One region of the Burkholderia sp. BCC0044 genome, then DNA from elsewhere that is predicted to be linked to it. Evidence: predicted binding sites of a transcription regulator. Region 1 holds the regulator's gene; each other region holds the start of a gene.
The links. The regulator LexA, encoded in region 1, represses DNA repair genes until DNA is damaged. The targets are predictions, from matches to a motif close to ACTGTATNNNNATACAGT.
Positions count from the first base shown of each region.

Region 2: the regulator LexA is predicted to act here: its motif matches at 1,376-1,393, upstream of HWX14_RS17490 (DUF2471 family protein).
Region 3: the regulator LexA is predicted to act here: its motif matches at 1,387-1,404, upstream of imuA (translesion DNA synthesis-associated protein ImuA).

Region 1 covers NZ_CADFDO010000001.1:734,796-738,064, forward strand. The annotation lists gene cysT (sulfate ABC transporter permease subunit CysT) at 1-345, opposite strand, end outside; gene HWX14_RS03230 (sulfate ABC transporter substrate-binding protein) at 469-1,506, opposite strand; partial or broken gene HWX14_RS36855 (sodium:proton symporter) at 1,684-1,800, opposite strand; gene lexA (transcriptional repressor LexA) at 1,771-2,418, shown strand; gene HWX14_RS03240 (hypothetical protein) at 2,444-2,779, shown strand; gene HWX14_RS03245 (DUF2939 domain-containing protein) at 2,809-3,269, shown strand, end outside.
Region 2 covers NZ_CADFDO010000003.1:119,284-122,552, reverse strand. The annotation lists gene HWX14_RS17495 (NADPH-dependent 2,4-dienoyl-CoA reductase) at 1-714, shown strand, start outside; gene HWX14_RS17490 (DUF2471 family protein) at 908-1,312, opposite strand; gene HWX14_RS17485 (LysR family transcriptional regulator) at 1,477-2,370, opposite strand; gene HWX14_RS17480 (NAD(P)H-dependent oxidoreductase) at 2,457-3,236, shown strand.
Region 3 covers NZ_CADFDO010000005.1:100,802-104,070, forward strand. The annotation lists gene HWX14_RS28420 (DNA polymerase Y family protein) at 1-733, opposite strand, end outside; gene imuA (translesion DNA synthesis-associated protein ImuA) at 666-1,373, opposite strand; gene HWX14_RS28430 (VF_A0006 family four-cysteine protein) at 1,595-1,903, shown strand; gene HWX14_RS28435 (DUF1493 family protein) at 1,985-2,317, opposite strand; gene HWX14_RS28440 (STM2901 family protein) at 2,311-2,766, opposite strand; gene HWX14_RS28445 (MetQ/NlpA family ABC transporter substrate-binding protein) at 3,162-3,269, opposite strand, start outside.

The sequences.
Region 1 (3,269 bases):
GATGCCGGCCACCGACGTCGGCAGCGCGAACGGCAGGTCGACGATCGCGTCGACGAGCCGCTTGAACGGGAACGTGTAGCGCACCAGCACCCATGCGACGAGGAAGCCGAACACGGCGTTGATCAGCGCGCCGCCGAGCGCGGCCGAGAACGTCAGCCGGTACGACGCGAGCACGCGCGGCGACGTGACGGCGGTGACGAACTGGTCCCACGACAGCGTCGCGGTCTTCAGGAACGTGGCGGCGAGCGGAATCAGCACCACGAGGCTCAAATAGGCCACCGTGATGCCGAGTGTCACGCCGAAACCGGGCAGCGCGCTCGGTTTGCGAAAGATGTACGTCGTCATCGGATGCTCTTGCTGGGTCGATGCTGCTCACGGGTCCGACGCAAACGCCGGCGCAGTGAATCGCGCCGGCGGCCCGTCGGGGATGCGGCGCGCTGTCGTGGCGCGCCGCTTGTCGTTATGGCGTTACTGCGGCTTGTAGATCGAATCGAACACGCCGCCGTCCGCGAAATGCGTCTTCTGCGCATTCGTCCAGCCGCCGAACGTGTCGTCGACCGTGTACAGCTTCAGCTTCGGGAACTGCTTGGTCAGCTCCGCCGGCACGTTCTTCGAACGCGGCCGGTAGTAGTTGCGCGCCGCGATTTCCTGGCCCTGCGGGCTGTACAGGTAGTTCAGGTACGCCTCGGCCAGCTTGCGCGTGCCCTTCTTGTCGACCACCTTGTCGACCACCGCGACGGGCGGCTCGGCCAGGATGCTCACCGACGGCACGACGATCTCGAACTTGTCGGTGCCGAATTCCTTGACCGACAGGAATGCCTCGTTTTCCCATGCGATCAGCACGTCGCCGATCCCGCGCTGCACGAAGCTCGTCGTCGCGCCCCGCGCGCCCGAATCGAGCACGCCTGCGTTCTTGTAGAGCTTCGTGACGAATTCCTTCGCCGTCTGCTCGTTGCCGCCCGGCTTGTGCAGCGCGTATGCCCATGCGGCCAGGTAGTTCCAGCGCGCGCCGCCCGAGGTCTTCGGGTTGGGCGTGACGATCGAGATGCCCGGCTTGGTCAGGTCGTCCCAGTCCTTGATCCCCTTCGGATTGCCCTTGCGCACGAGGAACACGATCGTCGACGTGTACGGCGACGCGTTATCGGGCAGGCGCTTCTGCCAATCCTTGTTCACGAGCCCCTTGTTCGCGAGCGCATCGATGTCGTACGCCAGCGCCAGCGTGACGACGTCGGCCTGCAGGCCGTCGAGCACCGAGCGCGCCTGCGCGCCCGAACCGCCGTGCGACTGCTTGAAGTTGACGGTTTCGCCCGTCTTCGCCTTCCACTCCTTGCCGAACGCCTGGTTGAAATCCTGATACAGCTCGCGCGTCGGGTCGTACGACACGTTCAGGAAGGTCGTATCGGCCTGGGCATGCGTCGCGACGCCCAGCGCCGCCGCCGCGCCCAGCGCGAGTGTTGCGATCAGGCGGCCCACTCCGCCCACCAGCCCCGTATTGCGCTTCGCCATCCTTGGTTCTCCAGTGTTGTCGGTATTGCGATGTCGGGCCAGTCTATCGAACGGGTTACATGATTAAAAATAATCGTTCCTTATTTTTTAATACTCAAAAGTGCTAACGCAGACGGGATGGACGGTTGCGGCGGACAAACCGGCGTTTGGACGTCGCGAAATCACGCCCGAACCGGCGCGATCGCGTCGAACCTCAAGTAACACTTGAAATTCACCAAGTACTGTATAAAAATACAGCTCACTGTCTATCCATACAGTTGAGCCATGACCAAACTCACCGCCCGTCAGCAGCAAGTGTTCGACTTGATCCGTCGCGCGATCGAGCGCTCCGGATTCCCGCCCACCCGTGCCGAGATCGCGGCCGAACTGGGCTTCAGCTCGCCGAATGCGGCCGAGGAGCACCTGCGCGCGCTGGCGCGCAAGGGCGTGATCGAGCTGGCGGCCGGCGCATCGCGCGGCATCCGGCTGCTCGGCATCGACGACGCCCCGCACCAGTTCACGCTGCCGCACGCCGGCCTGATGCAACTGTCGCTGCCGCTCGTCGGCCGCGTCGCGGCCGGTAGCCCGATCCTCGCGCAGGAGCACATCTCGCAGCATTACGCGTGCGATCCCGCGCTGTTCACCAGCAAGCCCGACTATCTGCTGAAGGTGCGCGGCCTGTCGATGCGCGACGCCGGCATTCTCGACGGCGACCTCCTCGCCGTGCAGAAGCGCACGGAAGCGAAGGACGGCCAGATCATCGTCGCGCGTCTCGGCGACGACGTCACGGTCAAGCGCCTGATGCGCCGGCCGGGCGGCCTCGAGCTGATCGCGGAGAACCCGGATTACGAAAACATCTTCGTCAAGGCCGGCAGCGCGGATTTCGCGCTGGAAGGCATCGCCGTCGGGCTGATTCGCTCGGGCGAACTCTGACATTCCGTCTCGCCAGGAGAACATCATGGAACGCCTTGCCCGCCTGCTGCCTTTCCGTCAATTCGGTCGCCTGCGTCATCTGCGCGGCCGCACGCCCTGCGCACCGCTGTCCGCGGCGGCGCCAGTGCAAGAAGAAGTCGCAGTCGAACGGCAGGCGTCCCTGCTGCCGTCAGCGCTCCCCGCGTTCGCGCGGGTCTCGCTGAACGCCGGCCTGAATCACGCGGAACCCGCGCGCCGCGCGCCGGTGCGCGTCTATCACGGCCGGTCGCGCCTGATCATGGTGGGCACGATCGATGCCGTGTGCCGGATGATCGATCACTGCATCGCAGAGGAACGATCGGCCACGCCGGGCGGTCTCTGATTGCGGAACCTTCCCGCACCGGAGGCAACGTGACTGGATCGTCGCGCCGCGCATGGCGACTCAAGCCCCTGCTGATCGTCGCGCTGGTCGTCGCCCTGATTGGGGCGCTCGGCTATGCGTACGCGTCGCCGTATGTCGCGCTCGGTCGCCTGAAATCGGCGATCGATGCGCGCGATGCGCAGGCGATCAGCGAGTACGTCGACTTTCCGTCGCTGCGCATCAGCCTGAAGCAGCAGGTCACGGAAGAGTTGATGCGCCGGATCGACGCCGTGAAGAAGAACAACCCGTTCGCGGTGCTGGGCGCGCTGATCGGGTCCGCGCTGATCGGCCCGCTGGTCGACGCGTACGCGACCCCGGAAGGCGTCGCCGCGCTGATGAGCGGATTGCCGCCGCGCGGCAATCCGGGCGAGCGTCCGCCTGAGTGGTCGAACCAGCCGCCAGCAGGCAATGCGCCCGGCAACCCGCCTGCCGCACCGCCCGCCAATCCAGC
Region 2 (3,269 bases), on a different contig from region 1:
ACCGGCGTGAAGCTGCACCTGAACCGCCGCGTCGACGCGAGCGACCTGATCGCGGGCGGCTACGACGAGATCGTGCTCGCAACCGGCGTCGCGCCGCGCGACCCGAAGATTCCGGGGCAGGACGGGCCGAACGTGCTCAGCTATATCGACGTGCTCGCGGGCAAACAGCCGGTCGGCCGGCGGGTGGCGGTGGTCGGCGCGGGCGGGATCGGCTTCGATGTCGCCGAATATCTGGTGCAGGACGGCGAGTCGCCGGCACTCGATCTGGACGAATGGAAGGCCGAGTGGGGCGTGACCGACCCGGCCGCGACGCGCGGCGGCGTGACGCGCGCGCAGGTGTCGGCGCCGGCGCGGGAAGTGACGCTGCTGCAGCGCAAGGCCGCGCCGCTCGGCAAGGGGCTCGGCAAGACGACCGGCTGGATTCACCGTGCGACGTTGAAGATGAAGCAGGTGAAGATGATCGGCGGTGTGAACTATGAGTTGATCGACGCGCGCGGGCTGCATGTGTCGTACGGCGAGCAGCGCACCGATCATGAACTGATCGAAGCCGACACGATCGTGCTCTGCACGGGGCAGGAGCCGCAGCGCGCATTGCTCGCGCCGCTGCAGGCGGCCGGGCGCTCGGTGCACCTGATCGGCGGCGCGGAACTGGCCGCCGAACTCGATGCGAAGCGCGCGATTGATCAGGGTTCGCGGCTGGCGGCGCGGCTTTAACGGGCGGGGTTGCGGCGGTCGTTCGGAACGTTCGTCGCGCCGCGATGATCGGCTTGAGCGACGGTTCGCGGCTCGCCGCCTGATGCGCCGATTCGCTGGCGCAGGACTGCAACGAACCGCAGCGCCGGCCGCGCCACCACGCAACGTGGCGACGCGAACCCGGTAAGCCGAAACCGCGATCGGCCGGCGCGGCTCAGGCCGCTTCGGCCCGCTCTTCCTCTTCCGCTTCGAGCATCGCCTTGACGATCAGGTAGATGGCCGGCAGATCATCATCGTCGCGGCGCCAGTCGACCGGCTCCTCGACGTCCGCGGCGACCAGTCGGCTGCCGCGCAGCCGGATGAACGCGTCGACGACGGCCGGATCGTTGCGGTTCAGGAAGCCGGCATTCGAGAACGCCAGCTCCTCGACGTTCAGCAGCGCCTGCCAGCTCATCGTGCGAACGGCCGCCGGGTGGGTGCGGCGGCGCAGGCCGAGCGCCCGCTGCGCGGGGCCGCCCGCGACACGCTGCAGATCGACGACCGCCCGCTGCGCGGCGCGCTCGAAGTGGACGGGATTGAAGCCGGGTTGCTCGGGATCGAATGCGGAAGCCTGGAACATGGTCGCCTCACAAAAGTCCGTTCGTCTGTGGATGACGGAATTCGGGTCAAATGGTGCAAAAGCACTGTAAATATATACAGTGTTTGCTGCGGTTTCAAGTCCCGAATAAAGGATTTCGTGCGTCGGCGATTGATACCCACGATTGCATCGATCGGGCGAACGACTCACACCGCCGCCGCGATCGTCTCCCGCAGCCACCGATGCGCCGGGTCACGATGCACGCGCTCGTGCCACAGCATCGACATTTCATAGCCGGGCACCTCGACCGGCGCGTCCACGACGCGCAGCGCCGGCACGTCGCGCACCAGCCGTTCGGGCAGCATCGCGACGAGATCGGTGCTCGCGACGGCCGACATCACGAACAGGAAGTGCGGCACCGACAGCACCACGCGCCGCGTGGCCCCGACCTTCGCGAGCACTTCGTCCGTCACGCCGAAGAAGCCGCCGCCGTCGGGCGACACGATCACGTGCTCGAGCGTGCCGAACTGCGCGAGCGTGGGGCGCCGCTTCAGCTTCGGGTGACCGGCACGGCCGATCAGCACGTAACGCTCGACGAACAGCGGCAGACGCCGCATGCCGGGCGGCGACCCTTCGGTCGTATGAAAGGCGAGGTCGATGCCGTTTCGTTCGGCATCCTGCTCGATGCGCGGCGGCACGAGTTCGACGACGGCCAGCCGCGTGCCGGGTGCAGTCGAACGCAGCGTGCGCAGCGCGGGCAGCACGATCGTCGATTCGCCGTAGTCGGTCGCGGCCACGCGCCACGTGTTCGTCGCGGTCGCGGGATCGAACGGCGTGGCCGGGATCACCGCGCGTTCGACGGCTTCGAGCGCCTCGCGCAGCGGCTCGCGCAGCGCTTCCGCGCGCGCGGTCGGCCGCATCCCGCGCGGCCCCGGCAGCAGCAGCGGATCGCCGAACACGTCGCGCAGCTTCTGCAACTGCACGCTGACCGATGGCTGCGACATGTTCAGTTTCTCGGCCGCGCGCGTGACGTTGTGCTCCGCGAGCAGCACGTCCAGCGTGACGAGCAGGTTCAGATCGAGCCTTCTGAGATTATTCATCGCTATACCTGCAATATCAGGAATTCATTTCAAATATACCTGCGAAGGCGGCATCCTGTAGTCATTCAATCCACGGAGTGACGAACATGAATGTGCTGATCGTGTATGCCCATCCCGAACCGCGTTCGCTGAACGGCGCGCTGCGCGACTTCGCGGTCGCGCATCTCGAAGCGGCCGGCCACGCAGTGCAGGTGAGCGACCTGTATGCGATGAACTGGAAGGCGGTGTTCGATGCGAACGACGTGATCGATCGTGAGCCCGACGCACGCTTCGATCCCACACTAGACTCGAAGCGCGCGTTCGCGGAAGGTACGCAGAGCGAAGACATCGCGCGCGAGCAGGACAAGCTGAAGTGGGCCGACGCAGTGATCCTGCAGTTTCCGCTGTGGTGGTTCTCGATGCCGGCGATCATGAAGGGCTGGTTCGAGCGTGTGTATGCGTACGGTTTTGCGTATGGCGTCGGTGAACATTCCGATACGCACTGGGGCGACCGTTACGGCGAAGGTTCGCTGGCCGGCAAGCGGGCGATGATCGTCGTCACGACGGGCGGGTGGGAGCCGCACTACAGCCCGCGCGGCATCAACGGACCGATCGACGACTTGCTGTTCCCGATCCAGCACGGCGTGCTGTATTACCCGGGGTTCGACGTGCTGCCGCCGTTCGTGATCTACCGGACGGGCAAGATGAACGCCGCGCGCTTCGACGAAACGCGCGCGGCGCTCGGCCAGCGTCTCGACGATCTGTGGACCACGCCGCCGATTCCGTTCCGCCGGCAGAACGCGGGCGATTACGAGATTCCGGCGCTGACGTTGAAGGAGGAGATCGCGCCGGGGAAGGTCGGGTTTGCCGTGCATCTGGCCGCCTGACGGTCACTGCACACCCTGATGCGGGGTGACGCG
Region 3 (3,269 bases), on a different contig from region 1:
CGAACACGGGCGGCACCGCCATCCATGCAAGCGGCTCGACCGCTTCGCCGTACGCCCGATCGAGCGCGGCCAGCAGCGCGGGACCGCAGCGCCGCTGCAGCCCCGCGCGCGGCAGGCGGCGCAGATCGGCGAGCGTGCGGCAGCCGAGGCCGTCGAACCAGCCCGCATACGGACGCGCGTCGGGCAGCAGCACGCACGGCAGCCGGTCGAGCGTGCGGACGAGCGAGGCCTGACGCGCGACGCGGCGCCGGATGCTCGCGCGCGCCGACGTGCGCGCGAGCAGCCACGCGCCGCGCCCGGTCGGCGCGGCGGACAGGCGCGCCGCATAGCCGAGCGCCGCGAGCGTCGCGCGCACCTGGCGGCACAGCGACGGCAGCCCGCCGAACAGGCGCAGGCTCGGGCCGACGTCGACGAGCAGCGTCGCTTCGTCGTCGAGCGCGACGCACGGCGAGAAGCGCAGCAACGCGAGCGCGACCGCGCGCAGCGCATCGGCTTCGCGGGCGGGATCGCGTTCGACGAGCTGCGTATCCGGCGCGAGCGTGAGCACGCCGCCGCGCTTCATGCCCGCGCGCACGCCCTGTCGGCGCGCGGCCGCATCGGCGATCAGCACGACACCCTGCTCGAGCACCGCACAGCCGGCCTCGCTGGCCTCGCCGGCCGCCGCGTCAGACGGCGGCGGGGCGCACACGTCGAGCGGCAGGCGCGGCAGATGGATGCCGAGCAAGACGCGCATAGCGGCTCTCCACGATGGGCGACGGCAAATCGAGCACGAGCGGCTCGCTGCGCGCGGGCCCGCGACGCTTGACGATGTCGAGCGACACGCCGCCCGGCACCGGATACAGCGCGACGCGCAGCACGGCCGGCGACGGCTGTTTCGCGGCCGACAGCGGACGCAGCATCACGAACAGCGTGTCGCCGGTGCGCGCGGCCGCGAGATGCAGGCGCCGCAGCGCATCGGGCCGCGCGTCCTGCCAGAGCAACAGCGCGCCGCAGCAACCGGTCTTGAGCGCCTGCTCGGCGGCCCACAGCGCATCGGTGCGGCTGCCGGCGCGTAGCCACAGCAGCGCGTCGGCCGGCACGCCGAGACTGGCGAGCGCGGTGGCATGCGGCGACTGCGGCGGCGCGACGAGCGCGAGCGGACGCCGCGCGCTGACGGTACGGGCGAGCGCGGGCGCGAGCAGCCGCATCTCGCCGCAGCCCGGCTGCGCGGCCAGCAGTTCGACGAGGCCGCCGATCGGCCAGCCGCCGCCCGGCAGCTCGGCCGACAGCGGTGCGAAGCCCGTATCGATCGTGCGCGGACCCCCGCGCGCGAGCTGCGAGCCGCGCCAAAGGGACGGATGAAGGGATTCGGGAGCAATGGAGGATGCGAGCATGACGCCACCCACAACTGTATGGATATACAGTATATGGCAATGCGCGCGTGTCGCACAGCACCGGTGCAAAACCGGTTTTCGTCGGAGGAAATCGGGGGAAGCCGGCGCGCCCGTCATGCCACGGCGCGCCGGCCCGCATGGCGCCTCGCGCAACGCGTCAGCCGCGTCGACCGCTTTACGCTATGCTGTCCGCCGACCCGAGCCACATCATCGGAGGGGACTTGAAACGAACGATTCGTACGATCGCATTTGCGGCCGTCGCGCTGGCGGTGCCGGGAGCAGCATTCGCGCTGACCGACGGCTATGCGCAATACGATGACTGCATGCTCAATGCGCTGCGCGATAGCCGCAACGGCGCGGCGGCCCAGTTGATCCAGCGCTCGTGCGACGCGCTGTACCGCAACAACGCGATGCTGCTGCCGCGCGAGCGGCGCTTTCACGAGTGCGTGGTGCAATCGCTGCCCGGCGTGCGCGACAACTATGCGATCCAGCAGATCATGTCGATTTGCTCGCGGCGCGGGGAGATGTGAGCGCATGCCGGTCGGCCCGCCGCTCCTGAAGGGTCCGTGCAACGCAGCCGTCAGAGCGCAAACGTACGACCCGGTGATCAGTCAGTTGTAGAGCCAACGCCCTGCCTTGGCCGATTCGATCAACATTCGGACGTTCAGGTCCGGAACGTGATGAACGACTCTTTTCCTGAACGGATTGATCAGATCGAGAAGCGAAAAATCGTCTTCCGGGTAATATTTTTTAATGTCGAACCCACTCATATCGACATTAAATTCTTCCGAATACTCCCGCATTACCTCTTCGACCTCAGCTACATCGAATCCCAGGTCGGCATCCAGATCAGTATTCTCAGCAATACTCACGCCCCTCGGCATCACCGAAAAACCGGCTTTCCGCCTGACAAAGTCAATCACCCTGCGATCAATATCTACCATAACCTGTCCGCCTCCCTCGCCACCCTATTATAGTGATTCACCGCCTTCCGAGTGATGACGAAAATATCGCTGGCAAGAATTACCCACCCCAGCACAGGTATCGTTCTTCCCACAAAGGTCCCGACGTTTCTCACCATTCTTATTTTCAAATTCCTCACCGGACCGCCTACCAGCGTGGGCAATTGAAGACCAAACGGGAACTGCGTCTTCTGAAAAATTCTTCTCGAATATTGGCCCGCACGCGAAGTCCCCTTGATTGCTCCGTCGGGCTTCACTCTGGTCGATACATCATTTTTACCCAGCAAGATCATGCCAACCGACACGGCATCATCGACGCCCAACTGATTCATCGTTTCGTCAACCATGATCCAGAAGAACAACTCTCCCGCAGTCAGATTGACCATCCCATAGTAATGGTAAGCCCCATTCCATTTCTCTACGGCACCCATTCAGCGTCCTCGTTCGTAATTTTTAAAAATCCTTTTTTAGTCTAACGAAGACGTACGGTTACCGTGCCGACAAACCCGGCCGATCTGTTGGCTGATCACACCGCAACGACGGTGGAATCTCACGCGGAATGAATCGTTATTCGGCTCGACGTGAACAACGACGGGGCACAGCGGGATGCCGGAGAGAAAAAGTGCATAGCGATTCCGAATTCGAGCGGTCGCGCACACGCTCCATACCAACGTGTCGAACCGTTACCAAACGGCTTTTATCCATGAACGCCAATGCAATTGCGGCGTGTAATCTTCACGCTGCTCCTCCATCTCGAAAACACTCCAAGCGCGCATAAAAAAAGGCCTGCACACGTGCAGGCCTTCATTCGATCGACCGATCGCGTTCAGAACGACGCGACCATCGAGCCCTTGAACTGCTTCTTGATGAATTCCTTCACTTCCGGCGACTGGTACGCCTTGACCAGCTTCTTCACCCACGGCTGATCCTTGTC